2 regions of the Alteromonas sp. 4NS20-0143 genome follow, and region 1 is predicted to be linked to the other one. Evidence: predicted binding sites of a transcription regulator. Region 1 holds the regulator's gene; the other holds the start of a gene.
What was found. The regulator FliA, encoded in region 1, starts transcription of late flagellar genes. The targets are predictions, from matches to a motif close to CTAAAGNTNNNNNNNNNNNNGCCGATA.
Positions count from the first base shown of each region.

Region 2: pomA (flagellar motor protein PomA) is a predicted target of FliA. The motif match lies at 14,286-14,312, and genes of this name have one in related genera.

Region 1 is NZ_BAAJLR010000002.1:320,239-335,732, reverse strand. It holds gene flhA (flagellar biosynthesis protein FlhA) at 1-77, shown strand, start outside; gene flhF (flagellar biosynthesis GTPase FlhF) at 107-1,534, shown strand; gene AC27HD_RS05195 (MinD/ParA family protein) at 1,540-2,406, shown strand; gene AC27HD_RS05190 (RNA polymerase sigma factor FliA) at 2,403-3,134, shown strand; gene cheY (chemotaxis response regulator CheY) at 3,170-3,553, shown strand; gene AC27HD_RS05180 (protein phosphatase CheZ) at 3,588-4,343, shown strand; gene AC27HD_RS05175 (chemotaxis protein CheA) at 4,356-6,620, shown strand; gene AC27HD_RS05170 (protein-glutamate methylesterase/protein-glutamine glutaminase) at 6,655-7,785, shown strand; gene AC27HD_RS05165 (ParA family protein) at 7,815-8,579, shown strand; gene AC27HD_RS05160 (chemotaxis protein CheW) at 8,586-9,485, shown strand; gene AC27HD_RS05155 (chemotaxis protein CheW) at 9,502-9,993, shown strand; gene AC27HD_RS05150 (DUF2802 domain-containing protein) at 10,094-10,528, shown strand; gene metA (homoserine O-succinyltransferase MetA) at 10,768-11,706, shown strand; gene AC27HD_RS05140 (homocysteine S-methyltransferase family protein) at 11,710-12,777, shown strand; gene metH (methionine synthase) at 12,787-15,411, shown strand; gene AC27HD_RS05130 (DUF938 domain-containing protein) at 15,463-15,494, shown strand, end outside.
Region 2 is NZ_BAAJLR010000003.1:8,353-23,846, forward strand. It holds gene clpB (ATP-dependent chaperone ClpB) at 1-2,489, opposite strand, end outside; gene pgeF (peptidoglycan editing factor PgeF) at 2,600-3,436, opposite strand; gene rluD (23S rRNA pseudouridine(1911/1915/1917) synthase RluD) at 3,441-4,424, opposite strand; gene AC27HD_RS07315 (outer membrane protein assembly factor BamD) at 4,610-5,377, shown strand; gene AC27HD_RS07320 (ChrR family anti-sigma-E factor) at 5,462-6,160, opposite strand; gene AC27HD_RS07325 (sigma-70 family RNA polymerase sigma factor) at 6,153-6,764, opposite strand; gene AC27HD_RS07330 (LON peptidase substrate-binding domain-containing protein) at 6,891-7,466, opposite strand; gene AC27HD_RS07335 (nuclear transport factor 2 family protein) at 7,831-8,262, shown strand; gene AC27HD_RS07340 (SDR family NAD(P)-dependent oxidoreductase) at 8,259-8,978, shown strand; gene AC27HD_RS07345 (NAD(P)/FAD-dependent oxidoreductase) at 9,001-10,266, shown strand; gene AC27HD_RS07350 (DUF1365 domain-containing protein) at 10,272-11,018, shown strand; gene AC27HD_RS07355 (class I SAM-dependent methyltransferase) at 11,022-12,281, shown strand; gene AC27HD_RS07360 (flagellar motor protein MotB) at 12,545-13,474, opposite strand; gene pomA (flagellar motor protein PomA) at 13,474-14,235, opposite strand; gene xseB (exodeoxyribonuclease VII small subunit) at 14,753-14,995, shown strand; gene AC27HD_RS07375 (farnesyl diphosphate synthase) at 15,026-15,494, shown strand, end outside.

The DNA.
Region 1 (15,494 bases):
TTGGGTTACATGTGCTTTCTTATCAAGAAGTACCCGACGACAAGCAGATAAAAATAGTCAGTTCGGTCGGTCAATAATCTGACGCTGGGTGAGTGGAGAGGTTGCAATGAAAATAAGACGATTTTTTGGCAAAGATATGCGCGAGGCGTTAAGCCAAGTAAAGGCTGAGTTAGGTAGCGATGCGGTTATCATGTCAAATCGCAAAGTGGCTGATGGCATCGAACTTGTAGCAGCTTATGATAAAGAGCCAGAAGCAAAGCTAAATATTAGTAAACCTTCCGGTGCACCTTCTTCACCAACGTCTTCTAAGCAAAATCCTACACCGAGTCTTAGCGAGATTATTGGCGATGATGGTCCAGACAGCCTAAAGGCGCTGCTTGAAAAGCAACATGGCGCAGGACAAGGCGCATCAAAAGATGTCGTGCAACCTACATCCGCAAATGCACAACATGCCAATGATATTGCATCCCACCTTAATTTCTCCGACGCATTCATTGACGAGGTTGAAGCACAGCAACCTGTTGACAGACATACGGGCCCAAGTGAGTACCAAAGACACAGCGAAGCATTCCCTTCTCATCAAGCGTCGAGCATTGAAGAAGCGCCAGCTGCACCGTCTGATGAGCTTGCACAGATAAAAGAAGAGCTAGCGTCGTTAAGAGGGGTACTACAGCACCAAGTGGCTGACTTAATGGAGGCAAAGCAGACTCGTCAAAAACCCGTTCATCAGTATTTGATCACTCGCTTAACCGATATGGGGCTTAGCAAAGCATTATCTAAGCAACTAATCAGTTACACGCCTTCGCATTATAACGAGAGAGATGCGTGGGTTTATCTTCTTAACCTATTGGCTAATCGATTAAATGTAACAGGTAACGATATACTTACCGCGCAGGGTGCTGTTGCATTAGTCGGTCCAACGGGTACGGGTAAAACAACCACAGTGGCGAAATTGGCCGCTCGCTATGCACAAAAGTATGGCGCAGATTCTGTGGCAATGATCACCATTGATACCTATCGTATTGCGGCGTATGAGCAACTTGCAACTTACGGCAAGATTATTGGCTGTACGGTGAGAAAAGCGCAATCAAGTGAAGAACTTTCAGATTTATTGTTCCAACTTCGTCATAAACGACTAGTATTGATTGATACGGCTGGATTTAGTCAACGAGATAGTCGATTAATTAAGCAAATAAAGCATTTTGACAACGGTCAGATGCCCGTAGTGAAAAAATATTTAGTCGCGCAGGCAAATACACAATATCCTGCATTACAGCGTATCATTAGAGCGTATGACGACATCGAACTAAGTGGTTGTATTTTCACAAAGTTAGATGAGTGCTATTCTTTAGGAGAGGTACTCAGTGCGGCAGTCGAGTATCAGTTACCGGTTAGCTATGTCACCGACGGTCAGAAAGTACCTGAAGACATTAAGATTGCAGAAGCGAAATCTTTAGTTTCAGCTGCTGCAAAGCTTTATAAAAAATATGGTTTGGATCATACTAGTAATAACAACGATATTAAAACAGCATAAGTAGTATGATTGACGACCAAGCGAGTAGCTTAAGAAAAATGAAGCAATCACGGTTAATCAAAGTTATCGCCGTCACCGGAGGCAAAGGTGGCGTAGGTAAAACAAATATTACGCTTAACACAGCAATTGCTATGGCTAAGCAAGGTAAACGTGTGATGGTTCTTGATGCCGACTTAGGATTGGCAAACGTAGATGTCATGTTGGGCCTTCGCGTTGAAAAGAACTTATCTCATGTTTTGTCCGGTGAGTGCACGCTAGATGATGTACTGGTTACTGGTCCCCACGGTATTAAAATTGCACCTGCAACATCGGGAACTCAGTCGATGGCAGAGCTTTCAACGACCCAGCATGCGGGCTTGATACGTGCGTTTAGTGAACTTCGTACGCCTATTGATGTGTTGCTTGTCGATACTGCCGCGGGTATTTCTGACATGGTGCTCAGCTTTGCAAAAGCCTCTCAAGACATCATGGTAGTAGTGTGCGATGAACCCACTTCACTTACCGATGCCTACGCGCTTATTAAATTGCTAAACCGCGAGCACGGTGTATTTCGCTTCAAAATAGTGGCGAACATGGTGAGGGACGTGCGTGAGGGGCAAGAACTATTCAGCAAATTGAGTAAAGTAACAGGGCGCTTCTTAGATGTTGCGCTAGAATTAGTTGCAACAATACCGTTTGATGAAAATATTCGCCGTGCAGTTAGAAAGCAAACTGCTATAGTCGATGCCTATCCAGGCTCACCTGCTGCTGTTGCGATAAGTCAGCTAGCGAATAGAGCGGCATCATGGCCAATACCGGCTCAGCCAGGTGGTCACTTAGAGTTTTTCATTGAGCAATTAATTGCAGAAAAAGCAGTAGGGAATCAGCGTTGAATAGTAAGGCGGCAGCTTATCAACAACAAACTGATAAGTCGCAGTTAGTAGAGCGACACGCGCCTCTTGTGAAGCGCATAGCGCATCATCTAATAGCGCGACTCCCTGCCAGTGTGCTCGTTGATGACCTTATTCAGTCTGGCATGATTGGATTGCTAGAGGCCGCTCGAAACTTTGACGGTTCGAAAGGCGCAAGCTTTGAAACGTTCGCGGGTATTCGCATTCGCGGTGCTATGTTAGACGAAATTCGCAAAGGTGACTGGACGCCGCGCTCTGTGCATAGAAACGGGCGCGCCATTACAGACGCCATCTCTCGTGTAGAGGGCGAAACGGGAAGAGATGCAAGAGATGTTGATATTGCTGCTAAGCTAAACGTAAGCTTGCAGGACTATCATCAAATGCTCAACGAGGTAAATGCAGGTAAGCTAGTTGGGATTGAAGATTTAGGTGTTTCAGAAGATGTGATTACTACTGAGCAAAGTAGAGGTAGTGATGCACCGCTGGAAGATCTTATGCAAGGGGCGTTTCAAAAGTCGCTTGCGCAAGCAATCACCACGTTACCAGAGCGAGAAGCGATCGTGCTTTCTTTATACTATGATGAAGAATTGAACCTAAGAGAAATCGGTGAAGTTCTTGATGTAAGTGAATCGAGAGTAAGTCAAATTCACAGTCAGGCCATGTTAAAACTCAAATCTCGAATGAAGTCGTGGCAAGCTGACGAAGAATAGAAATTAAAACAATTAACCCCTCACTGGAGGCTATTTTGGATAAGAGCATGAAGATTCTCGTGGTCGATGACTTTTCAACCATGAGACGTATCATAAAAAACCTACTAAAAGATTTGGGTTTCGCAAACATCCAGGAAGCGGACGACGGAAATACGGCGTTACCTATGCTACAGCAGGGTGATTTCGATTTTGTTGTAACCGACTGGAACATGCCAGGCATGCAGGGTATCGATTTGCTTAGGGCAATTCGCGCCGATGACAAACTGAAGCACTTGCCGGTACTAATGGTAACGGCTGAAGCGAAAAAAGAACAAATCGTTGCCGCTGCGCAAGCAGGCGTGAATGGCTATGTCGTTAAGCCATTTACTGCAGCTACATTGAAAGAAAAGCTAGATAAAATATTCGAACGTTTAGGTTGATCCAGACGCTCACCAGAGAAACGAGGTTTACTGGATGACAACGAATACAAACGTTCCACTTTCATTAGAAGAAGCTAAGCAACTCGTTGTTTATCTTGAAGCTGGTGATAATGCGTCGGCTAATGCGCTGTTTGAAGCGGCGTCAATGAAAGAAAATGTAGAGCTTTTCGCTGAGGTAGGAAAGCTAACGCGCCAACTTCACGACGCGCTAAACAATTTTCAAATAGACGATCGCATAAAGAATTTAGCGACAGACGATATTCCCGATGCGCAATCTCGCCTAACTTACGTTATTGAAGAAACTGAGAAAGCTGCCAACACTACCATGGATGCGGTAGAGGCGAGCATGCCTATAGCTGAACTGCTAGCTTCTCGCATTGACAGCGTGATGCCTGAGTGGAAAAAGCTCATGACTCGCCAGATTGAAGTGGGTGAATTCAAAGTTTTATGTAAAGACTTAGACGAATTGTTAGAAGACGGTGCTTCGCAGTCGGCTAAACTTACACAACTGCTAACTGAAGTATTAATGGCACAGGGTTATCAAGACCTTACAGGTCAGGTTATCCGCCGCGTTATCGACTTAGTAAAAGAAGTTGAAGAGAGCTTAGTCAACATGCTTACCATGTTTGGCGAGCGAGATGGTTCAGAACAAACTAAACCATTAAGCCCTGAGGCCGATAAGGCTGAAGGTGTGAAAGCAGAGGGTCCGATTATTGACGCTGAAACGCGTGATGATGTTGTATCGGGCCAGGATGATGTTGATGATCTTCTGTCGAGCTTAGGTTTTTAGGGGAGCGGGCGCATGTCGTTTGATGTTGACGAGGAAATACTACAGGACTTTCTAGTTGAAGCTGGAGAGATACTTGAACAATTACAAGAACAGCTCGTTGATCTTGAGAACAATCCTGAAGATGCGAATTTGCTTAACGCAATTTTTCGCGGATATCATACAGTTAAAGGCGGAGCGGGATTTTTATCGCTCACCGAGTTAGTTGAAATTTGTCATGGCGCCGAGAACGTTTTCGATGTTATGAGAAATGGCCAGCGCACGCTCACGCCAGAATTAATGGATATTATTCTACAGGCTACAGACGTAGTGGTAGATATGTTTGAGCGGGTAAAATCCCAAGAACCATTGGAACCTGCCGACGCCAAACTTGTAGATACTCTGCACAAGTTGAGCAAACCAGAGTCACCGGACGAAAATATTTTTGATACCGATGAATCTGCACCAAGTGCTCAACCTGAAATAGCCTCTGAACCTGAACTTGAATTCGACTTCGTAGACGAGGCGCCTGCTCCGGCAAGCTCTGGTGGGGATATTGACGAAATCAGTGAAGATGAATTCGAGGCTTTACTTGATGAACTCCACGGTTCCTCTGCGCCTGGGAAATCGGCCCCAGGCCAATCGACCACAGGCACCAAAAGCGAAGCGAAAGCATCTGCTGCGCCAAGCTCTGATGTAACAAGCCCTGATGTATCTTCGAGCAGTGGCGATGATATTACCGACGATGAGTTTGAAGCCCTTCTTGATGACCTTCACGGTAAAGGCAAGTTCAGCGCCGCAGAAGAAAGCGCTGCACCCAGTCAGCCAGCGCCAAAATCCACATCTGCGTCCGGCGATGAAGAAATTACTGACGATGAATTTGAAGCGCTGCTAGACCAACTTCACGGTTCAGGGCAAGGCCCAACCGTTCAAAGCGCCTCAGATACCAAAGCACCAGAGCCTAATGTTGATAAAGCGGCGACTGAAGCTATACAAAAGGCAAAGCAATCTGCACCCGCTGCGGCTAAAGCGGCACCTGCTGCGTCAGCGCCCAGTAAGGCAGCATCTGCAGCCCCAGCAAGTAAAGATGCTGGTAAGAAAGACGAGAAGAAAGCTTCACCTAGCTCACCGCCAGCTGAAACCACCGTTCGTGTTGATACTAAACGCTTAGATCAAATAATGAATATGGTGGGCGAACTGGTACTCGTTCGTAATAGATTGATAAGCCTTGGTATAAACACCAACGATGAGAGCATGTCTAAGGCGATAGCAAACTTAGATGTGGTTACCGGAGACCTACAGGGCGCGGTAATGAAAACTCGGATGCAGCCAATTAAGAAAGTATTTGGCCGCTTCCCAAGGGTTGTTCGTGATTTAGCGCGAAGTCTCAAAAAAGAGATTACCCTAGAGCTTGAAGGTGAAGAAACAGATTTAGATAAAAACTTGGTGGAAGCACTTGCCGATCCGCTGGTTCACTTGGTGAGAAACTCCGTCGACCACGGTGTGGAAATGCCAGATGACCGAGCAGCTTCTGGCAAACCAAGAATGGGAACGGTTAAGCTATCTGCATCGCAGGAAGGTGATCACATTTTACTTACCATCGAAGACGACGGTAAGGGCATGGACCCTGAAAAATTAAAGGAAATTGCTATCAGTCGCGGTGTGCTAGACGCCGACGCCGCAGCGCGAATGTCAGACGTTGAAGCGTTTAATCTTATTTTTGCACCGGGCTTCTCTACGAAAACGGAAATCAGCGATATTTCCGGTCGTGGCGTTGGCATGGACGTGGTGAAAACTAAGATAAATCAGCTCAACGGTACGGTAAATATCGACTCTCAGCTTGGTAAGGGCACTCGTTTAGAGATAAAAGTTCCACTTACCCTAGCTATTTTGCCAACACTGATGATTATAATTGGTAAGCAAACCTTTGCATTACCTCTAGGCTCTGTCAGTGAAATAATTAACATGGACATCAAAAAGACCAATACGGTTGATGGACAGTTAACAATGATAGTTCGCTCTAAAGCCATACCGTTATTTTTCCTTGGCGACTGGCTAATCAGAGGGCCTAAGTCTATCGAGAGAGAGAAAGGGCATGTGGTCGTGGTGCAAGTTGGTACCCGACAAGTTGGTTTTGTTGTCGATGCATTAATAGGGCAAGAAGAAGTGGTGATCAAGCCATTGGATGCGCTGCTACAGGGCACTCCAGGAATGGCAGGCGCAACGATAACCTCAGACGGTGGTATTGCGTTGATCTTAGATATTCCAAGCCTTCTGAAGCGGTATGCTCGTAAGCCATAATAAGCTGGTTTACAAACAATAGGAAAAGTAATCCATGGTCTTTAAAGTCCTGGTCGTGGACGACTCAACGTTTTATCGTCGTCGAGTAAGAGAAATACTCGATGAAGATAGAGAGTTAGAGGTTGTAGGTGAAGCTAGAAACGGCAGAGATGCCCTTGATAAAATTAAAGAGCTATCTCCCGACGTAATTACGATGGACGTAGAAATGCCCGTTATGGACGGCATTTCGGCGGTTAAAGCCATCATGGAAAATAAGCCCATCCCTATTTTAATGTTTTCTTCGTTAACCCATCATGGGGCGCAAGCAACGTTAGATGCATTAGAAGCAGGTGCACTCGATTTTCTACCGAAGAAATTTGAAGATATAGCGCAAGATAGAAAAGATGCGACGCGACTGTTGTGTACTAAAGTTCGTTTGATTGCGCGCAGAGGTATAGGGCTGAAACGCCCCACGTTTAGATCTGAGGAAACCCGACGATTACCCCCTAATGCACCGAAACAGGCCTTTTTTAAAACGTCTGGATTGCTTTCGGGTCATAAAGACGCAGCTAAGCAGCCTACGGTTTCGTCGGTTAAAGCAACGGGTAAGCGATATAAGTGCCTTGCCATTGGCGCTTCAACGGGTGGTCCGGTAGCGCTTCAAAAAGTGCTAATGCCTTTACCCTCAGATTTTCCGTATCCAATTATTTTAGTTCAGCACATGCCTGGCACTTTTACGACGGCGTTTGCGCAGCGGTTAGATGCAAACTGTAAAATAGGCGTGAAAGAAGCTGAACACGGAGACATTTTAATGCCTGGTCAGGCTTACTTGGCCCCTGGCGGTAGACAAATGCTCATTGAAACTGTGGGCGGGCAAAAAAAGATTGCTATTGTCGATGCTAGCAGTGCTGACAAGGTTAACTACAAGCCAAGTGTTGACCTTACCTTTAGCTCGTTAGAGCGGGCTTTCTCTGGCGACGTATTGGGGATAATTCTCACTGGTATGGGAGCCGACGGGCGCGAGGGCTGTAGAAAGTTAAAAGAGAAAGGCGCTACAATTTGGGCCCAGGATCAAGACTCCTGTGTGGTTTACGGCATGCCTCAAGCGGTTGCCGTGGCGAATATATCAACGCAAAATATTAATGTTGATGATATGAGCAACTGCATTCTTTGTGAAATGCGTTAGTGTATTAATCGTGTAGTGGACTTTATGTCGTGAAGGTATGGACAGTAGCAAATCAAAAGGGTGGGGTAGGTAAAACTACTACCACCGTGAGTTTAGGCGGTTTGCTCGCGCAGCAAGGTAAGCGCGTGTTACTCATTGATACCGACCCTCACTCATCGTTAAGTTACTATTTTGGTATAGATGCTGAAGCGCTAAGTCATTCGGTTTACGACATTTTTATTAAGTCTGCCAGTTTAACGGCCGATAACGTTTTAGATTGCCTTTGCCCAACCAAAATAGATAATCTCTATGTACTACCGGCAACAATGGCGCTTGCTACCCTTGATAGAACCATGGGGAGTGAACAGGGCATGGGCTTAGTGCTTAAGAAAGCGCTGGCAAAAGTCGACAACGAATTTGATGTGGCTATTATCGACTGTCCACCTGTATTAGGTGTGTTGATGGTGAATGCACTGGCAGCGTGTGACAAGGTTATCGTGCCGACACAAACCGAATACCTGGCGTTAAAAGGTTTAGATAGAATGATTCGTACAATGGAAATAATGGGGCGCTCATTGGGCAAAAGTTTTGATACCTGCATTATTCCAACCATGTTCGATAAACGAACAAACGCGGCCCTTGAATCGCGTAAGCGCTTAATGAGCGATTACGGTGAGCGTGTTTGGGAAGGCGTTATTCCAGTTGATACGCATTTTAGAGATGCTAGCTTGGTGCAATTGCCCATTTCAGCGGCCTATCCGAAAACACGAGGCGTTGCGGCCTACGGTAAACTGCTTGAAGTGTTAGGGAAATAATGAGCGATGAGTAAGCAGTCTCCGTTTGCACGTGAAGACGTGATGGAAGCGTATTTAGATGGTTTGCTCAAAGAGCCTGCAGTGGCTGACGACGCAACCGCACGGGCAGCTAAGCTGCTTGAGCAAGCTTCTCATCACATTACTGAGGAGCGGTTAGTTAAAGATACTATACCGCTGCCTCAAGATAACGATGTGATTGATGCCGTTACATTGAAAGCTGAGCAAAACGTTTCTGAGCACGGCATTTATGAAAAGAATAGCTTACGTGAACTAAGTAGTGCGAAAGATAGCCGTCAATTAACAGAACACGAAAACGTAGCTGATTCCAGTGTAAAAACGCCTGGGGTTATCACCACAGATGAACTGGAAATTAGAGATTCTTCGTCTACTGAAAAAAGTCGCGATGAAGAAACAATAGCTGCAAAAACGAAGGTTGCACTACAAGATAGTCTAGACTTTCGTTTTCAGGCGTTATTTTTTGAAGTGGCAGGGTTAACCCTTGCCGTTCCATTAACCACCCTTGGTGGAATTCACCAAATAGATAAAATTGCACCACTTTTTGGAAAACCTGACTGGTTTATGGGTGTAATGTTGCACAGAGAGTCTAAACTAAGTGTAGTAGACTCAGCAAAGTGGGTAATGCCAGAAAAATATACCGAAGAACTCGCTGAATCTCTTAACTATCGATACATGATCATGTTGGGAGAAAGCGAATGGGGATTAGCTAGCGAAAAGCTCGTTAACACCGTTAATTTAACAAAAGATGATGTCAAATGGCGCGGATCCACTGGTAAACGTCCTTGGTTAGCGGGGATGGTTAAAGAAAAGATGTGTGCATTAATTGACGTTGAAGAATTAATATCTATGCTTAACAAAGGCTTAGGCAGCAACGACCAGACGCCATAGTACGGGAGCCAGGTTCATGAGCGACGAAAAGATGAAAAATAACGGCACTGACAGCAACGATGAAGTCCTTCAGTGGGTGACATATCGCCTAGGTGATGAAACATACGGTATTAATGTAATGCAGGTACAAGAAGTATTGCGTTATACCGAAATAGCGCCGGTGCCCGGTGCGCCTGACTATGTGTTAGGAATAATAAACTTGCGTGGTAACGTTGTTACGGTTATCGATACGCGAGCACGCTTTGGTTTACCTCCTACCGAAGTTACCGACAATACGCGTATTGTTATCATAGAGTCTGATGAACAAGTCGTTGGCATACTCGTCGATAGCGTCGCTGAAGTGGTGTATCTGAAGTCGTCTGAAATTGATAGTGCGCCAAACGTAGGCACTGAAGAAAGTGCTAAGTTTATACAAGGCGTAAGCAATCGCGATGGCGAGCTTCTTATCTTAGTCGATTTGAACAAGTTGCTAAGCGATGAAGAGTGGGACGAGCTGAGTAGTATTTAGTGACTAGGCTTTAGTAAGTACTATGTAGTGAAAGTAGAGCTGATGGCACGTGTGCCGTCAGCTCCCCCTTGTATCCCTGTCTCATTTAGGTGTGTCGCATATGGACTTGCAGCTTGCTGCTCTGTCACTGGTTGAATGTATACTCGCGATAATCAGTTTTTTACTTATTATCGCCGTTATAGTGCTTTATACAAAACTTCGCAAAACAACTGAATTGTTAGAAAACCTTACCGTCAAGGTCTCAACAGAGCTGTCGAACATTGCTGTCCAAGTTAATGATGCTAACAACCAGCAATCTGAAATTCAGGCTAGAAGCGTTGTGATCAGTAAGCATTTACAGCGTATTGATGAAAAGCAGCAAGACGTGGACAATCAGCTTCGAGAGCTAAAATTTCAAGATCCATCGTTAAAGCTGTATCAGCGGGCTGCTGATTTAGTCAAACAAGGCGCCACGATTGAAGAAATCATTGAAACCTGCGATATTCCCCGTGCCGAAGCCGAGATGCTTGTTATGGTGCACAAGTCGGGCTGCTAGTTCTTTATTGCTGCTACCTTTCAGTATTTCTTTGCGTTTGTCTTAATGGTGCGTGATGCGCGCATGCCACTTATATATTTTCTAATCTTTCTTACTCTTATCTAGCGCTCATACACTTCCCTCCCAGTTTCCTCCACTTCCCTACCAACTTTGCGTTTAGACGTCTAGACGTAAAGATGTTGACATATTCACAGTATTCGCCACAATACAGTTATCGTTTTTTTCGACTGGAGTTATTTATGCCAATCCGTATCCCTGTGCAACTGCCTGCTCAGAATGTCTTGTTAGGTGAAAACATATTCACTATGGATATGGATAGAGCGGCGAGTCAGGAAATTCGTCCTCTTGAAGTGGGTATTCTTAATTTAATGCCCAATAAGATAGAGACAGAAGTGCAGTTACTGAGATTGTTGTCTAATACGCCATTGCAAATTAATGTGGACTTTATTCGCATCGATAACCAAGCACCAAAAAATACGCCACAGTCTCATATGGATGCCTTTTATCACGAGTTTTCCAGCGTGGCGAATAAAAAGTATGACGGATTGATTGTCACGGGTGCCCCCCTTGCTTTACTCGATTATGAAGAGGTAAAGTATTGGGAAAATATGAAAACTATTTTGGAGTGGGCCCAGCGCCACGTTAACTCAACCCTCTATTTATGCTGGGCTGCTCACGCGGCAATGTATCATTTCTACGGCGTGACGCGGGAGCTTCGAAACGAAAAGTTTTCAGGCGTTTACCAGCACAATGTCAACGATCCAAACAACGAATTACTGCGTGGATTTGACTCTCCCTTTGCAGCACCACACTCTCGTTACGGTCACATAGACACATCACTTTATAATGGTGTTGAAGGTCTTAATGTAGTGGCTGAGTCAGAGGAAGTGGGCGCTTACATTGTAGCTTCTGAAGACAAACGGATGGTGTTTGTTACCGGACACCCCGAGTACGAACCGGACACGCTAAAAGACGAATATCTGCGTGACGTGCAGGCTGGTCAACACCCAGCGGTGCCGAACAATTATTTCACTGACAATGACCCTACTAAACCGCCTTTAGTTCAATGGCGCTCCCATGGAAGTCTATTGTTTACAAATTGGCTTAACTATTACGTTTATCAAACAACGCCGTACGATTTAAGCCAGTTAGCTGAAAAACCACAGCCAAAGAGGTAACGCGTGAGTAACGATTTTGATTCGAAAGCACGAGCTAGTTTAGCCAGTGCCGCAAAAGAAAGAATTTTAATTCTAGATGGCGCCATGGGCACCATGATCCAACGCCATAAACTGGAAGAAGATGACTATCGCGGCGACCAATTTGCCGATTGGCATTGCGATGTTCAAGGGAACAACGACCTTCTTGTATTAACTCAGCCCGACCTCATTTACCAAATTCACTGCGACTACCTAGACGCAGGTGCCGATATTATTGAGACGAACACGTTTAATGCCACCACCATCGCCATGGCCGATTACGACATGGAAGCCATATCTCGTGATATTAACGTGGCAGCTGCAAAACTGGCTAAAAAAGCTGCGCAACAATACAGTCTAAAAACACCGGACAAGCCTCGTTACGTTGCCGGCGTACTTGGGCCTACCAACCGCACCGCGTCAATATCCCCAGATGTAAATGACCCGGGCAAACGAAACGTCACCTTTGACGAATTAGTTAACGCGTACAGCGAGTCTACCGAAGCACTCATTGAAGGTGGTGCTGACCTCATTATGCTTGAAACCATCTTCGATACGCTAAATGCCAAAGCGGCGGCCTTTGCTGTTGAGCAAACCTTTGAGAAAGTGGGTAAAACCTTGCCAGTTATGGTGTCGGGTACTATTACCGACGCATCGGGGCGCACACTATCAGGTCAAACCGCCGAAGCGTTTTATTACTCTATGCGTCATATTAGTCCATTTTCTTTCGGACTTAATTGTGCATTAGGCCCTGATCTTCTGCGACAGTATGTTGATGAAGTTGCCACTATTTCAGAGTGTTTAATTTCAGCACACCCCAATGCTGGGCTGCCCAATGAGTTTGGTGAATACGATATGGAAGGCCCTGAAATGGCCGAACATATCAAAGAGTGGGCGGAATCTGGCTTAGTCAATATTGTGGGAGGCTGCTGTGGAAGTACGCCTGAGCACATAAGTGATATAGCCAACGCCGTTGCGGGCATTAAGCCTCGTCAAGTTCCAGCATTTGAACCTAAAATGCGTCTGTCAGGCCTAGAGCCATTTGTACACTAGGAGGGCAATGTGAGCGCAGATTTTTCTACATTTATAAATATTGGTGAAAGAACCAACGTAACCGGATCAGCTCGATTCAAACGGCTCATTTTGGACGGTGACTACGAAGCTGCACTCGACGTTGCTCGTCAACAAGTTGAGAACGGTGCGCAAATCATCGATATCAACATGGATGAGGCGATGCTCGATTCAGAGCAGGCAATGGTGACGTTTTTAAACCTTATTGCGTCTGAGCCTGACATAAGCCGAGTGCCTATCATGATTGACTCCTCAAAATGGGACGTCATTGAGGCCGGGCTTAAATGCGTACAGGGCAAAGCCATTGTAAACTCCATAAGCCTTAAAGAGGGTGAGGCACTTTTCATTGCACAAGCGAAAAAAATCAAACGATATGGCGCCGCTACGGTTGTTATGGCGTTTGATGAAAAAGGCCAAGCAGACACCCAAAAGCGCAAAGTTGAAATCTGTCAACGAAGCTATAAGGTCCTCACTGAACAAGTTGGGTTTCCTCCCGAAGATATTATTTTTGACCCGAACATTTTTGCTGTCGCAACCGGCATTGAAGAGCATGATAACTACGCGGTCGACTTTATTGAGGCAACACGTGTTATCCGCAAAACGTGCCCCTATGCGCACATTTCAGGTGGCCTTTCCAATATTTCATTTTCGTTTCGTGGCAATAACCCTGTTCGCGAAGCTATGCATTCGGTTTTTCTTTTCCACGCTATTCGAGCGGGGATGGACATGGCCATCGTTAATGCCGGTCAGCTTGAGGTGTACGATGAGATTCCCAAGGCACTTCGCGAAGCGGTAGAAGACGTTATTTTAAACAGGCGCAGCGATGGCACCGAGCGGCTACTCGATATTGCGCCACAGTTCCAAGGCGATGGAAAGGCTGCGGCAAAAGAAGATCTTACCTGGCGAGAACAAAACGTAAGTAAACGCTTAGAGCATGCTTTGATAAAAGGGATTACCGATTACATTATTGATGATACCGAAGAAGCGCGTCTAGAGGCTGAACGCCCGCTACACGTTATTGAAGGCCCGCTCATGGATGGGATGAATGTCGTCGGGGATTTATTTGGCGAAGGTAAGATGTTCTTACCTCAGGTAGTTAAATCTGCCCGAGTAATGAAAAAAGCAGTCGCTCACCTACAGCCATACATTGAAGCTGAGAAGTCTGACGATAATAAAAGTAACGGTAAAATATTACTGGCCACCGTAAAAGGTGATGTTCACGATATCGGCAAAAATATTGTTGGTGTTGTTTTGCAGTGTAATAACTTTGAAGTTATTGATATGGGTGTCATGGTGCCCGCGGCAAATATTCTTCAAAAAGCGAAAGAAGAAAATGTGGATATGATTGGCCTTTCGGGTCTCATTACACCGTCGCTAGATGAAATGGTGTACGTGGCTAAAGAGATGGAGCGCCAAGGTTTTGATATGCCACTGCTTATCGGTGGTGCAACAACGTCGAAAGCCCATACTGCCGTTAAGATAGAGCAAAACTATCATCCAGCTGTGGCCTATGTACCTAATGCGAGTCGTGCAGTAGGCGTGTGTCAGAAATTGCTGAACAAAGGTTCGCGGGATATATACGCAAAAGAATTAGCGAAAGAATACGATACGGTACGAGAGCAGCATGCTCGTAAAAAGCCCCGCAGTAAGCCTGTTACACTTGAGGCTGCGCGAGCTAATGGCTGCAAAGTCAATTTTGCTGAGCACCCTGTTAAGCCAGCGCAGCTTGGTGTAACGCCTATCACCGCAGACTTGGCTACATTACGAGATTATATTGACTGGACGCCTTTCTTTTTAACGTGGTCATTAGCAGGGAAATATCCACGAATCCTTAATGATGACGTGGTTGGTGAAGAAGCAACGTCATTGTTTGCTGATGCCAACGCCATGTTAGATAAAATTATTGCTGATAGCTCACTTGAAGCAAAAGGCGTGATAGGGTTGTTTCCCGCAAATAGGGTGGGCGACGATATCGAAGTCTATTCAGATGAGAGCCGCACTTCGGTAAAAGGGGTTGCACATCATTTGCGTCAGCAAACCCAAAAAGATAAATTTGCCAACTACTGCCTTGCCGATTTTGTGGCTGAAAAGCAAAGCGGAATTGCAGATTATATCGGCGCGTTTGCAGTTACTGGCGGCATAGGTGAGGACACCCTTGCCGATGCATATATTAAGGCCGGTGATGACTACAATGGCATTATGGTAAAAGCCGTTGCTGATCGCCTAGCTGAAGCGTTTGCTGAATACCTTCATCAGCAGGTGCGCTTGAAGTATTGGGCCTATGCGCCTAATGAAACCTTAAGCAATGAAGAACTCATTAGGGAGAAGTACCAGGGTATTCGACCTGCGCCAGGTTATGCGGCGTGTCCAGAGCATACTGAGAAACAGCTCATTTGGGATTTGTTATCTGCAAAAGAGCACACCGGCATGACGCTTACTGAAAGTTATGCAATGTGGCCTGGCGCGTCCGTATCGGGATGGTACTTCGCTCACCCAGAAGCAAAATACTTTGCGGTGGCTAAAATCCAACCTGACCAAGTTGAGGATTACGCCAAGCGCAAAAACTGGACATTGGAAGAAGCCGAGAAATGGCTTGGGCCTAATCTGAGTGATTAGGTCAATCTGCCGCTTTGCTAAATTATCTGTAAGATGGAAGTTATAACAGTAATGGAAAAACCATTTAGCCAAGCCTGTGAGAA
Region 2 (15,494 bases), on a different contig from region 1:
GCTAACGGGTTTTCTATTTGAATTTGAATCGCCCGTTTAAGCGGCCTTGCCCCAAAGATAGGGTCGAAACCTGCTTCGGCTAGCTTGTCCATTGCGCGGCCAGTAAGGGTGAGCTTATACCCTTTCTCTGCAAGCCTCGCTCTTAATGATGCAAGCTGTATTTTTGCAATCGCCTTTATCTGCTCTTTGCCCAAGGGATGAAATACAACAATGTCATCAACACGGTTTATAAACTCAGGGCGGAAGTGCTGGCCCACCACATTCATCACCATCGACTTCATTTCATCGTACTGGCTTTCATCGTGCTTATCTTGAATGACGTCTGAACCAAGATTAGACGTCATGATCACTACGGTATTTTTAAAATCTACCGTGCGACCTTGGCCATCTGTTAGTCGACCATCATCAAGCACTTGAAGCAGAATATTAAATACATCAGGATGAGCTTTCTCCACCTCATCTAAAAGTATGACTGAATAAGGCTTACGGCGAACGGCTTCGGTTAAATAACCTCCTTCTTCATAGCCAACATAACCAGGAGGTGCACCGACTAAGCGTGAAACCGAGTGCTTTTCCATAAATTCAGACATATCTATTCTGATCATGGCGTCTTCGGTATCGAACATAAAACCGGCCAGCGTTTTACATAATTCAGTTTTACCTACGCCCGTAGGCCCTAGAAACAAAAAGGAACCAATTGGTCTATCGGGGTCTGCTAATCCTGCTCGAGAGCGACGAATCGCATTAGATACGGAGTGCACTGCTTCTTCTTGGCCTACCACTCGTTTGTGCAGTACATCTTCCATGCGCAATAACTTATCTCGCTCACCTTCTAACATTTTAGATACTGGGATGCCGGTCCATCGAGACAATACATCTGCAATTTCGTTGTCTGTTACCTTGTTCTTAACAAGCTTGGTTTCACGGGTTTCATTTTCAGCGGCGTGCTCTAATTTAGCTTCAAGCTCTGGAATTCGCCCATATTGAAGCTCAGACATACGATTGAGATCGGATGCTCGACGAGCTATCTCTAAATCTAATTTAGCTTGCTCGAGCTCAGACTTTATTGTCTGCGTGCCCTGCATGGCATCTTTTTCATCAAGCCATACTTTTTCGAAAGCCGCATATTTAGTTTCCGCCTGCTCACGTTCAAGCTCTATCATTTCTAAGCGCTTATGACTGGCATCGTCCGTCTCTTTTGCTAACGCTTGCTCTTCTAGCTTTAATTGAATTATACGACGCTCAAGCCTGTCCATATCTTCAGGCTTAGAATCTATTTGAAGTCGAATACTTGATGCGGCTTCGTCAATTAAATCGATGGCTTTATCAGGTAGCTGTCTGTCGCTTATATAACGATGAGACAAACTTGCAGCCGCTACGATAGCAGGGTCGGTAATATCAACAGAGTGATGGAGCTCGTAACGCTCTTTAAGGCCACGCAATATAGCAATCGTGTCTTCAACACTTGGCTCTTCCACTAATACCTTTTGGAATCTGCGCTCTAATGCTGCATCTTTTTCTATGTATTGACGATACTCATTGAGAGTGGTCGCTCCCACACAATGAAGTTCCCCGCGAGCGAGCGCTGGTTTAAGCATGTTACCTGCATCCATGGCGCCATCGCCTTTACCGGCTCCAACCATGGTGTGAAGCTCGTCAATAAAGAGAATGACTCGTCCTTCTTCCTTCGACAGTTCATTAAGAACCGCTTTTAAACGTTCTTCAAATTCACCGCGGTATTTAGCGCCAGCAATTAATGCTCCCATGTCTAAAGACAGAACTCGCTTATTCTTAAGCCCTTCGGGAACTTCGCCGTTAATTATTCGCTGTGCAAGGCCTTCGACAATTGCCGTTTTACCCACACCTGGCTCACCAATTAATACCGGATTATTCTTTGTACGACGCTGCAACACTTGAACAGTGCGGCGAATTTCATCGTCTCTGCCGATGACTGGGTCAAGTTTGCCCTGCTCCGCTCGTTCGGTAAGGTCGGTAGTAAATTTTTCTAATGCCTGGCGCACATCTTCAGCATTGGGGTCGGTAACTGTTTGACCGCCGCGCATATCATCAATTGCTGCCTCTACGATATCTTTGGTCACGTTAAGGCTTCTTAAAATTTCACCGAGTCGACCTTTATCGTCTATGGCGGCAACAACAAAAATCTCAGAAGTGATGTAGTCGTCTTTGCGCTGCTGTGCAATCTTGTCACACATATTCAGTAAGATAACGCTGTCTTTGCCTAACTGGACTTCACCGCCAATACCCTCAATGCGAGGAAGCCTTTCTATCGCCTGGCTTAACGCAGAACGCAGTGCGTTAACGTTAATTTTTGCTTGGTCAAGCAATGGTCGCACTGAACCGCCCTGCTGATTGAGCATGGCCGTCATTAGGTGGACAGGTTCGATATATTGATGGTCTCGACCCAATGCGAGTGATTGAGCATCGGATATAGCGAGCTGAAATTTACTGGTAAATCTGTCTAATCTCATAACCTCAACCTTAAAATGAATATTTCTTTATAGTCTATTTATGGGAGCTTATGAATGACGATTCAAGTAAGTAATGACAAAGATGATGAAAAACTTGATTGAGCGCAAAGTTAACGCAGGCCAATAACACTCACAATTCGACCTGTAGCCTGGTAATTGCTGTGCGTGGCTTTTCGATGGGAGTAAAACAAGTCGCTGCGGCAATAGGTACAATAATGACTTTGCTCAACGTGTTTAATACCAAGGTGTGTTAACTGCTGATTTGCTATGTGAGGTAGGTCTAACAGATACTTACCCGCTTGTTTTTTTGGCGTTACGCAGTTTTTGTAATAAGAAAATTTGTTGGCCAGCGTTTCGTTAACCTCGTAACACTGTCCACAAATGGCAGGGCCAATCCACGCTATGAGTTGCGACGGGTCAGTAGAAAAGTGCGTTACAGCATTAGCAATAATAGTGGCTTCCAGTCCCTTCCATCCGGCATGGATAGCTGCAACTTCCCTTCCTCTATTATCGCTTATCAATACCGGTACGCAGTCTGCTGTCATCACCGCACAAAATTGCGCCGAACGTGAAGAGAATGAGGCATCAGCTTCAACAGATAGCGTGGGCAAAGTGGCAACGGTGTTGCCATGTACTTGCTCTAACCATGTTATCTTATCGCTATGTGGCAAGCGCGCGCGATTCTCGCGAACGCTGATAATGTCATCGCCCACATGCGCCCCAACGTTGAGCCCCAGATAGTCACTTGTGCCCGAATTTTCTTGAGCAGTTTTAGCCTGAGCACTTTTACTCTGAGTAGCTTTACCTTGAGAAGATTTACCTTTACCTACTTGGGCGCTGCTATCTACTAGAGATTTATTGCTAACACCGCCACATCGAGTGGATGTATAGGCCACTACATTATCGGGAAAGCACTCTGGAATTATGAAACGCTCAGCGGATGACATGTGGCTAAATCATGTCTTCCGGATTGTCTTTTGTATCCTGTCTAACCGCTTCTAATAGCGACTGCATGTCGTTGGGCAACGGTGCTTTGAACGTCATCCATTCTTCACTTTCAGGGTGGAAAAACGAAAGTTGTGCCGCGTGAAGAGCCTGTCGCTGAAAACCTCTCAATGCATCGATAAAGCTTTCAGATGCGCCTTTAGGTAACCGAGGGCGTCCACCATAAGTTTGATCGCCTAGCAAAGGATGCTTCAAATGCGCCATATGTACACGAATTTGATGAGTTCTACCTGTTTCAAGCTTTAAGCGGATGTGCGTGTACGCTCGAAACTTTTCAATCACTCTAAAGTGAGTAATTGCGGGTTTACCATCTTCTCTTACGGCCATGTGCGTGCGCTTGGTTGCATGACGACCGATAGGTTCATCCACTACACCACCAGCAACCATGGTACCCATTGCAATTGCTTCGTATTCCCTACTCATCTCTCGACGCTGAAGCTGGTCGACTAAATGGGTTTGCGCTGGTACGGTCTTCGCAATAACCATCAGGCCCGTAGTGTCCTTATCAAGGCGATGAACAATACCTGCACGAGGAACGCGATCGATGTCGGGCACGTGGTTAAGCAGCGCGTTAAGCACGGTACCGCTTGGATTTCCGGCCCCCGGATGAACGACTAAGTCCGCAGGTTTATTTATCACCAAAATATGCTCATCTTCAAAAACGATGTTCAGAGCGATATCTTGAGCGACACTTGTTACCTGAACATCCATTTCTGCGCGAACGGTAATAACTTCGTCTATTTGCATTTTATGGCGTGGAACCGTGATAACCTCGCCATTTACTGCAACGTTGCCATCCTGAATCCAAGTTTTTAACTTTGAACGTGAATATTCAGGGAACAAATCGGCCAAAGCCTGATCTAAACGTAAACCAAAATGGGCGGCTTGTGTTGAAGCCTCTAATTGAATTGTGTTTGGCACTTGCGTCATGACACCTAACATTGCGTGTAAAAAGGGTATTATAACAAGTATTCACCCTGTACACTGCGTTGTTTGCGAATTTGTATGGTTTTTCTCATCGTTAGTACGTTAGAATGCGGGCAACGTGTTGTTGTTTAACACATGAGCGTAGACAGCGAAGTATTAAAACTGTTTAGCAGGAATATAGAATTATTATGAAATCATTTCGTCTTTTAGCGCCAGTTTTCCTAGGCGCTATGGTGACCTTAACGGGTTGCAGCTCTTCAGAATCTGAAGAGGAAAAAATTGTACTTGCAAACATGGGTGCACAACAACTTTACGACAGAGCTTCTGAAAGCATGGAAGTGGGCAATTTTAGCGCCGCTGCCCAAACGCTTAGCGCACTAGATTCTCGCTATCCTTTTGGCCCATTGTCTCACCAGGTTCAACTCGATCTTATCTACAGTTATTACAAGTCGGGTAAAATTGACGAAACATTGGCGACAGTTGACCGCTTTATTCGCCTTAACCCTAATCATTCAGATGTAGATTATGCGTACTATATGCGCGGGTTAACGAATATGGAATCAGACAGCAATCTTTTTCAAGAACTGCTGACAATTGACCGCTCGGATAGAGACCCATCAAAATCTCGTCAAGCATTTGAAGATTTCAGACGGCTAATTGAACAATACCCGAACAGCAAATACGCTCCTGATGCTAAAAAGCGCATGCTGCACATTAAAGACAGACTAGCCAGATATGAAATTGCTATTGCTCGTTTCTACATGCGCCGCCAGGCTTACGTAGCAGCAGCGAATCGCGGTAGGTATGTCATTGAACACTTTCCTGATACAACTCAGGTGAAGGACGCCCTTGAGATAATGGTGTCGAGTTACGAACAACTTGGATTGGATGACTTGCGTTTAAACGCTATGAAGACGTTGAAACTGAACTTCCCAGAAAGCGACTTTATCAGCTGATAAGGTTGCTGCTAACATCCACTAGCTCAAAGCAAAAAAAACGCACCATCGGTGCGTTTTTTATTTGTTGGAGCTTTTTCTAGCCTATCTGAAGAACAGATGACTGAACGGGTTGAGCAATCGAGCTAAACCTGACGTGAAGTGTAATGGCTGATCCACAATACTGAAAACCAAACACCCTTCCTTCGTATCCGACTTAGGGGTGTGGGTCTTATTACCATCCATAAAAATGAAATCGCCAGTATCGTAATTAGCTAAACCATCACTAAATTCACCGTCGATAACCAACGTATACTCAGTACCTCTGTGGGTATGCTCAGGAACACTTCCGCCACTGCCCATAAAGATAAAGTTCGCCACACCTTGATTACCTAAATCAACAGGTGCTTGCCAAAGCTTTCCGACCAAACTGGACCAATTGCCCGTTTTGTCGATATAGCGATGCAGTGTACGTGGTAATTTAAAGGTACGACCATCTAGCTCAATCGTTACCGACCTCTCTTTGAAGCTGCTCGTCTCTTTTGGTGTTCTAGCATCAGACTCTATTGACGACGGTGCCTGCGTTATTTGAGACAACATATCGCCGAACTGAGCGGACTCGTCAAAACTTTCTTCTATTTCTAACACCATGTCAGCCGCTAGGCTTTCAGTTTCGCTTTCAATTCGCATTTGACACTGCTCACACATGTCACAGTGTGCAGACACCAATAGCGATACAGCTGGCGTAAGACTGCCCTCAACGAATTCTGTAATCTGTTGAGGACTTGGGTGAAACTTAATCATTGTCGTTCAGCATACCTTTTAAACGTTGAAGTGCTAGTCGAGTTCTCGACTTCACTGTACCTAATGGAATAGATAGTTCATTTGCAACTTCTTGCTGAGATTTGCCATCTATATAGATAGCTTCAATTACTGCTTTTTGTTTAACCGGTAACGCTTCAAACATATACCCAATTTGCTCGAGCGTAACTTGCTCGTCAAGGGGAGCTTCGTTTAAATCTGCAGTTTGTTCACACAATACTGGCCACAAGTCATCAGAGCATACGTCTTCTTTTCTGTTTTGTAGCTTGCGCAGCATATCGAAACGTATGTTTCGTGCAATTGTGAATATCCATGTAGATGGCGACCCCTTTTCAGCATTAAAAAGGTGGGCTTTTTGCCACACATTAGACATTGTGTCTTGCACTAGCTCCATCGCTAAGGCCTCATTACCCATTTGTTTTAATGCGTAAGAGCGAAGGCGAGGTGCAAAATAATTAAAAACTCGAGAAAATGAGCGTTTACAGCGAGCGTCAGCAACCGCTACAAGGTATTCAGACATTTCGGTAGCACATTCTTTTGGTTTGATTGTGCTATTGCTTTGTTCCAATGGAATTCCAACTAACATAATATTCGTCCGCTTTTCCGTTTTGGTTGCATCATACTACGGCTTTTTGACTTAAAACGTTCGGAGAAATCGCACTTTTCGCGTTACGATTTTGTAATGAAGCTGTCATGTTGTTCAAATGACGCATTAACCTATTAATGTAGACAGATACTTTAGCAAGTTAGTGCATTCTCGTTGTTCGAGAAAATGCTGCTTTTGCGAACCGTCTACCGGTAATAGTTCTAGCCATCTATTTAATACCCAGTTCGGACTATCAAATTTCGGCTCATCGTATAACGATGCTAACTCTTCATAATTCCCGAATATTTCTTTAAGTCGCTCGTCCATAGGCGCTATTTGTTGAGTTGATAGGTCACAGTTCCATGAATCGATGGGATTACACACCCCCGTTCTCAATTCATCATGCTCGACAGCAATGTCTTCGACCTCAACTAGATGAGAACCAGCAACCTTTATGCCAAGCAAGCCATCGTCAAGCATATCAAAGTCGACCACCGTGGCGTACGTACCTATTTTATGTATATGTTCATTCGCCGACTTATCGCCGTTGGCATTTAACATACACATAACAAACCCTTTGTTTTCGGCGCATGCCTCTTTAACCATGCGCACATATCTGGGCTCAAAAATTCGTAACGCCATTCTACCCTCTGGTAACAGATGGGCAGACAATGGGAATAAGGGAAAACGATTATTACTCATACACCACACTTCCAAGAATACATAAAGAGTTACGGTAGTGGGTATGAATTGGATCCATATGAGAAATATTTTCACACTGTCTTTTTTACTCTTGATCTAATCTCTAGCAGAAGCGGTAATGTTGATAAGTTCATCGACTTTTACATTAGAAAGAGTTAATTAAATTCAAGAGCTTGTGTCATCTTTTGTAACGAGTCATTCTTTATAATAAGAAAACACACGAACACAGTAGCGCTGAACCTTGCGCACTAATAGCACACTAACACTGGTACACGGGCTGTATAAGATAAGTCATATATTGATTTATTTGATCAGAACCTATTACCTGAGAAGTAGACATGCCAAGGCGTGCAGAGGATTTAGTATGGAAGTCATTCAACGATTTTGTAAAATTTACACAGATATTTGTAAAATATCCACCGAGGATCTTAATGAGATTTATTCACAAAATATCGTATTCATTGATCCTATCACCACCCACCGAGGTCTTGATGCGGTGAAGTCATATTTCAGTAATCTTCTTGAGCAAGCCGAGACCTGTAAGTTCGATATCGCTAACATACTAGAATGTGCGCCCTCAAAGTGTAACGTTACACATATTGCAAATTGGACAATGACCTTAACCTTAAAAGGAAGCGATAAGGTTATTACTTTAGATGGAACCACTCAACTAGGAGTGAAAGACGACATCATTGTTTATCACAAGGATTATTACGATTTGGGCGAAATGGTCTATGAACACGTACCTTTATTAGGTTTCGTGATTAAGAAGATAAAAGGAAGGCTGGCCAAATGACAACATTGCTAATTACCGGAGCAACATCGGGGATCGGAAAAGCACTTGCTGAACATGCAGCTCAAAAGGGTTACGAAGTAATTGCGTGCGGCAGAAATGAAGAAGCGCTCAATGAGTTAGCACGCCATGAGAACATCACTTCATGTCAATTTGACGTGTCATCACTTGATGATACTAAAAATGCGCTAAAAGACATTCAGTTTGATATCGCAGTGTTAAATGCGGGTACCTGTGAGTATGTCGATATAGATCAATTTGAATCCGATATGTTTCGCAGAGTATTCGAACCTAATTTTTTCGGTGTAGTTAACTGCGTGGATGCCTTCATCCATAACCTGAAGGCAGGTAAGACCTTAGTGATTGTAGATAGTATGGCTAGATTGCTTCCCTTTACTCGTTCACAAGCCTATGGCGCGAGTAAAGCAGCATTGCACTATTTTACGAAAAGTCTTGAAGTAGACTTGCACGACAGGGGCGTCAAAGTACAAGCTGTGTCGCCTGGTTTTGTAGAAACGCCGTTAACAGAAAAGAATGATTTTGATATGCCAATGAAAATAACGGCTCAAGAAGCGGCCGAAAGTATGTTGAAAGGGATTGAAAGCGATAAACGTACGATCTTTTTTCCGAGAATGTTTGGCTATATATTAAGGTTCATGAATGTATTACCATCAGGTCTGCAAAAGCGATTGTCCCTATCCATGCGCAACGACAAATAAGTAGTTTAAGAGAAATATAATAATGACAAGAAAAGTAGCAATCGTGGGTACAGGTATCGCAGGTTTAACATGTGCTCACCTTTTAAATAAGAAAAACGACATCACTGTTTATGAAGCAAATGATTACATTGGCGGCCACACAGCAACAAAAGCTATTGTGGATGAAGGTGAAACCCACAACATCGATACCGGCTTTATTGTTTTCAATGATTGGACATACCCTAACTTTATTAAACTGATGACCACCCTTGGCGTAAAGTGTCAGCCAACTGAAATGAGCTTTTCTGTTACCAGCAAAAAAGCCAACCTTGAATATAATGGCAACACAATTAATAGTCTTTTCGCGCAGCGGAGAAATATTCTTCGCCCTAAATTCTGGCGCATCGTTCGCGATATTCTCAAGTTCAATAAAGCCTGTAAGTCAATGGTGGCCGAAAAGAGAGATACCTCTGCCCTTACGCTACAAGACATTATTGACGAGTTAGGGTTAAGCGATGATTTCGCTCGTTATTATATTTTGCCAATGTGCGCCGCTATTTGGTCGAGCAGCCTTGAGCAAACGCGCCGCTTTCCCCTTACCTTTTTCCTGCAGTTTTTTAATAACCACGGTCTCCTCAACATTACCGACAGACCACAGTGGTACACCATCGTTGGTGGTTCTAGTCAGTATATTGCGCCGTTAATCGCTCCTTTTGAATCGAAGATAAAGTTGTCTTGTGGTGTCAACAAAGTGACTAAAGACGGCGAGCTATGGTCCGTTACCGATGCAAAAGGTGGCGTGGCACATTTCGACGACGTGGTATTTGCCTGTCACAGCGACCAAGCATTAGCCATGCTGGATAATGCAACGGCCTCACACAAAGATATTTTGGGCAATATACCGTACGGCGAGAATGACGTGGTTATGCACAAAGATATTGGGCAATTGCCAAAGCGTAAATTAGCATGGGCTAGCTGGAATTATCGTCTTAAAGAAGACGCAACAGAAGAAATGCGCCCCGCGTCTGTCACTTATGACATGAATATTCTTCAGCGCCTAACTGCAAAAAACACCTATTCAGTCACGCTGAATAACACGAGTGAAATAGATAGAAGCAAAATTCTTGGCGAGTATCGATACTCTCATCCTCAATACAGCGCTGACATGGTTAATGCACAACAGCGCCGTTCTGAAATTTGTGGCGTTGATAATTTACATTTTTGTGGTGCATATTGGTACAACGGCTTTCATGAAGACGGTGTAGTGAGCGCCTTAGACGTATGTAAGCGTTTCGGTGAGACACTGTGACGGCAATGCATATAGAAAGTGCAATATACAAAGGCAGTGTTTATCACGAACGCTTTAAGCCAACGAAGCACAAATTTGTTTACGACATTTATTTATTTTGGTTGAAACTAGACGAGTCAGAACTCAACGCGTTATCAGAGAATTTAACACATTTTTCAATTCGCAAGTGGGCGAGAGCACGGTTTAAACGCAGTGATTACTTAAGCGATGATGGGAAACCTTTAAAAGACGCAGTGCTTGAAAAGATGACATCGTTAAACGGCGACATCGCGTTAGATGGCGACGTATTTATGTTGGGACAATTGCGCATGTGGGGGCTGTACTTTAGCCCTGTGAATTTTTACTATCTCAGGCAAAGTGACGGCTCGTTTAGCCACATGCTTGCGGAAGTCAGCAATACACCGTGGAATGAAAGGCACTATTACTTAGTCGATTTATCGACACAAGAAGATACGCCTAAAGCCTTCCATGTGTCTCCATTTAACCCAATGGACATGACGTATAAATGGCGCATAACGCAACCTTCAGATAAGCTATCATTGGTGATGGATTGCGTTAGAGCAGACAAAGAATTCTGTGCGGGAATAAATTTAAACAAATTTACTTTAGATAATGCGAATCTAACTAAAGTAATGAGACGTATACCTAGTATGACAATGAAAACTGTATTGGGAATATATTGGCAAGCACTTATGCTATTTATAAAAAAGACGCCTTTATATACACACCCAGAAAAGAGTCAGGAAAAATAAAAAATGTCTTTTGGTGAATCTGTATTACTCTCTACATCAGAGGTTTCGTTTGTAGACAAAACCTGTAGAACGCTGTTTCTTAAATGTTTGAAGCACCTCCCCCTTGGTAACCTTACTATTCAAGAAAATGGCGACACTATTGCAACGTTTGGCAACGAGCAGGATGAATTATCGGCCGTTGTTAATATTAAAGACGTAAAAGCTTATCGAAGCCTTTTGCTTGGTGGCAGTGTTGGTGCCGGCGAAGCCTACATGGATGGTCATTGGGACAGTAACGACGTGACCGCTGTGGTGCAGGTGTTCGCACGTAACCTGCCCACACTCGATGAGTGGGAGAATAAGTTTAAGTGGCTTACAATGCCCGTGATGAAGTTACAGCACTTTGCACGCCGCAACACCACTAGCCAAGCCAAAAAGAATATTGAAGCCCACTACGACCTGGGCAACAAACTCTATACCCGCTTTCTCGATGGTACAATGATGTACTCATCAGCAGTTTATCCAGACCCAAACGCCTCGTTAAACGAAGCACAGAATCATAAGCTTAAAACCATATGCGACAAGCTTAAGCTCAATGAAAATGACCATCTTTTAGAGATTGGCACAGGCTGGGGTGGATTGGCAGTATATGCAGCGAAGCATTATGGCTGTAAAGTCACCACGACCACAATATCTGAAGAGCAATATGCGTGGGCAGAAGACTGGATTGCGCGAGAACAACTGCAAGATAAAGTGACGCTTCTCAAAAAAGACTACCGATTATTAGAAGGTAAGTACGACAAACTTGTTTCGATTGAAATGATAGAAGCAGTGGGTCGTTCGTTTTTGGGTAATTTCTTCGAAAAGTGCTCGTCCCTGCTTAAAGAAAACGGTCTTATGCTTTTACAGTCAATTACCATTGATGATAGACGCTATGAGAGCTATTCAAAGAGCGTAGACTTCATTCAGAAATACATTTTCCCAGGTGGCTTTTTACCTTCTCAGTATCAACTTAATGCCCATCTTAAAAAGCATTCAGACATGATGATCAGAGACTTGCACGATATCGGTATCGATTATGCAAAAACACTAAATCACTGGTACGAAGCATTTATCGCTGCAAAAGATGACTTGCTTCAAGACGGATATGATGAACGTTTTGTTCGCATGTGGACCTACTATCTCAAGTATTGCGAAGGTGGCTTTTTGGAGAGAACTATTAGTACGGTACAGCTTGTTATTTCCAAGCCTCAATACAGAGACTTATTGGCCCGCGGAAATTAATTAGAATAAGAGTGAGGCCAAATTTACAGGCCTGGCAAACAAAAAACGACGCAATTGCGTCGTTTTTTTCTGTCTTTTTCTCAACGAATTTTTTTCTGACTTTTACCATCTGGCTTTTATCAACTGACCTTTATCAACTGGCGTTTATCGATTGAACAATCAAACGATGAGTGTCGGTTTTATTTGGCAGTCTTAATTGAAAGGCTTAAATGAAAGACTCAATTAAAAAGCTTATTTGAGAGCCTTATCTGACATCAGTCACCCTAATCATCGATGACGGAAATAGGTTTTGAAATCATAGGCTCGCCTTGGTTTATATTAATCTCAACCCGTCTATTTCTTGCCCTATCGGATGCTGATGTGGCATTTTCCACAATAGGATTGGTATCGGCCATCCCTACTACCGACATGCGGCTTTCGTCGAAGCCAGGTGCAGTTCGCATGGCCTCAGCAACAGCAACGGCTCGCTGAGCAGACAAGTCCCAGTTCGAGCGGTACAGCTCGTTTGCGATATGTTGCCCGTCACTGTGGCCGGATATGGCTATCTCACCTGGTACATCTGCCAGCAGTGTTCCGATTTTACGAATAACAGGCTGAAACTGTGGCTGTAAGAACGCAGAGCCCGCTGAAAACGAACCGTTTTCACGTATGCGAATGGTAAGCTGTTGACCTAACGACTCCATCTCAATTGAGCCATCGAGAATTTGTTTTTGAAGCTGCTGGGCCACTTTTTTCATTAACTCAGCCGTCTGAGACTCCTCTGAGCTTTGCGATGCGGAGGAGGACGAGTCTGTTGCAGTTTGCTGCGCTTGGCCGCCTCGTTGTTCGCCGCGTTGTTTCTGCCTGCCCCCAGCAGAGTCTTCATCACCTGCTTGAAACTCCAGCATCTGCTGCGTCATTTCAATGGTTTGCTGTTGAATGGTTTCAATTGGCGTAGGATCTGGCTTTCCCGGTCTAAACTCCATCGCAATAACGCTGGTGCCTTTTGGAATATCTTTCACTTCTATCTTGTTTTGCACACCAAACGCAAAACTCATAGAGCCTGCTATTTGCTTAAACTTAAGAACATCCATTTCTGAAAATGAAAGAAGCAGTACAAAGAAGCACATCAGCAACGACATTAAATCGGCAAATGTCCCCATCCACGCTGGGAGGCCTTCGGGTGGGCACTTAGGACATTCTTCTTCAGCCATTACTCTTCCTCACCTGTACTGCGCTTGCTCGCCGCTAGGTAATTTTTCAAGATGCCATCGATAACGCGAGGGTTTTGACCATCGGCTATACCTACAATTCCGTCTAGAATAAGGCTTTGATTCAGTTTTTCTTCAAGTGCCCGGTTAGATAATTTAACCGCGATAGGCAAGCATATAATGTTAGCAAAGAAGGCGCCGTAGAGAGTGGTAAGTAGTGCAACCGCCATGGCCGGGCCGATAGATTTAGGGTCGTCCATGTTAGAGAGCATGGCCACCAAGCCTATAAGCGTTCCTATCATTCCCATTGCTGGCGCAACGTCGCCCATACCTTTAAAGATAGTTGCCCCAAACTCATGTCGGTCGGTTGTCATCTTAATGTCTTTTGACAGCGTTTCTCTTACTACCTCAATGTCGTGACCGTCAACGAGCATGTCGACGCCTTTTTGCATAAATTCGTTACTTATTTCTGCTTCTTCTAGGGCTAAGAAACCACCTTTGCGGGCTGCATCAGCCATTTCTACAATTTTCTCGATAAGCTCTTCTGGCGTATCGATTTTAAACATAAAGGCTTTACCAGCCACTTTACCTGCACCAAAGAATTGGCCCAACGTGAACTGAGATAAAACAACAAACAAGCTTCCACCGAATACGATAAGAAGTGAAGGCACGTTGATAAACATACTCATGGTACCGCCCATCAACATCGCCATTACGATAAAGCCGATGGCTCCCAACATGCCTATTACGGTTGCTAAATCCACTCACTCTTCCTCTTAAATATGCAGCTAGTACTAGTGATATACTCTGATTCTATCGGCAAAGTATAGAAAATCTATAACAACATTGTTGAAAAATATCACAAATATCTCCTGTCTTTTACGCAATAGTAAATATTTAATGACTTTGTTGATAGCGATAACTATCTAGGTCGCTAATAGTATGTATAGCCTAACTTCATTATGTGTAATGTTTGTTGAGTAATCTTTTATATCACTACCATTTAGGGCGTATTAACCCTCCCTGTATATTTTCGCAACAAAGGTCAACACGTGCAAAGCCGCCCAAGCTTCGACAGGCTCAAGTGTTGACACTTCGAAGGCTGCTACACGAATGAATGACGCTGAGTAAAACTGGTCTTTACTAACTCAAAGAGACAAGGCCAAGCATTTGGTCAGACGCTCTGCCGGATGTTCGATATTGGGACAAACCATTTGACCCATCTGCTACCGTCCGTTAATGTGCGCCATATGGTGATTTTGCCCATTATCGAGCACTTTTATGACAAAAAAAACGGATACCGCAACGTTTGAAGAAACGCTTGCTGAATTGGAATCGATCGTCGATGAAATGGAAAACGGCGATTTGCCGCTAAATAAAGCATTGGAAAAATTTGAGCGCGGCATAGCGCTTTCTAGACAAGGCCAAAAGTCCCTTGAAACTGCTGAGCAGAAAGTACAAATCCTGCTTAATGAACAAGGCGAAGAAACACTTCAATCGCTCCCTGAGAGTGAGCAGCCCTAATCTGCTCACTTTTTAACTACAGGTAATTTAATGAATTTCTCTGCTCTGCATCAGCAAGTTAAGCAGCAAACTGATGCGTCTTTATTGAAACTAATCGAAGAACTTCCCGATTATGCACCGCAACTGAAGGCAGCCATGCGCCATGCCCTTCTGGCGGGCGGCAAGCGCATGCGACCACTACTGGTGCATGTTGTGGGCAACACTCTCGACGTACCAAAGAAAGATCAAATGGCCATTAGCATGGCTATTGAGTGTGTGCACGCCTATTCACTCGTGCACGATGATTTACCCGCTATGGACGATGACGACTTGCGACGCGGCATGCCTACTTGTCATATCGCCTTTGACGAAGCAACAGCAATTCTCGCAGGCGACGCACTTCAAACACTTGGGTTTAGTATACTCGCCGACGCTGAGCTTAGCGATTTTGGCGATACTAAACGCGCAAGGCTGCTTAGCATACTTGCAAAATGTGCGGGCTATCACGGTATGTGTGGCG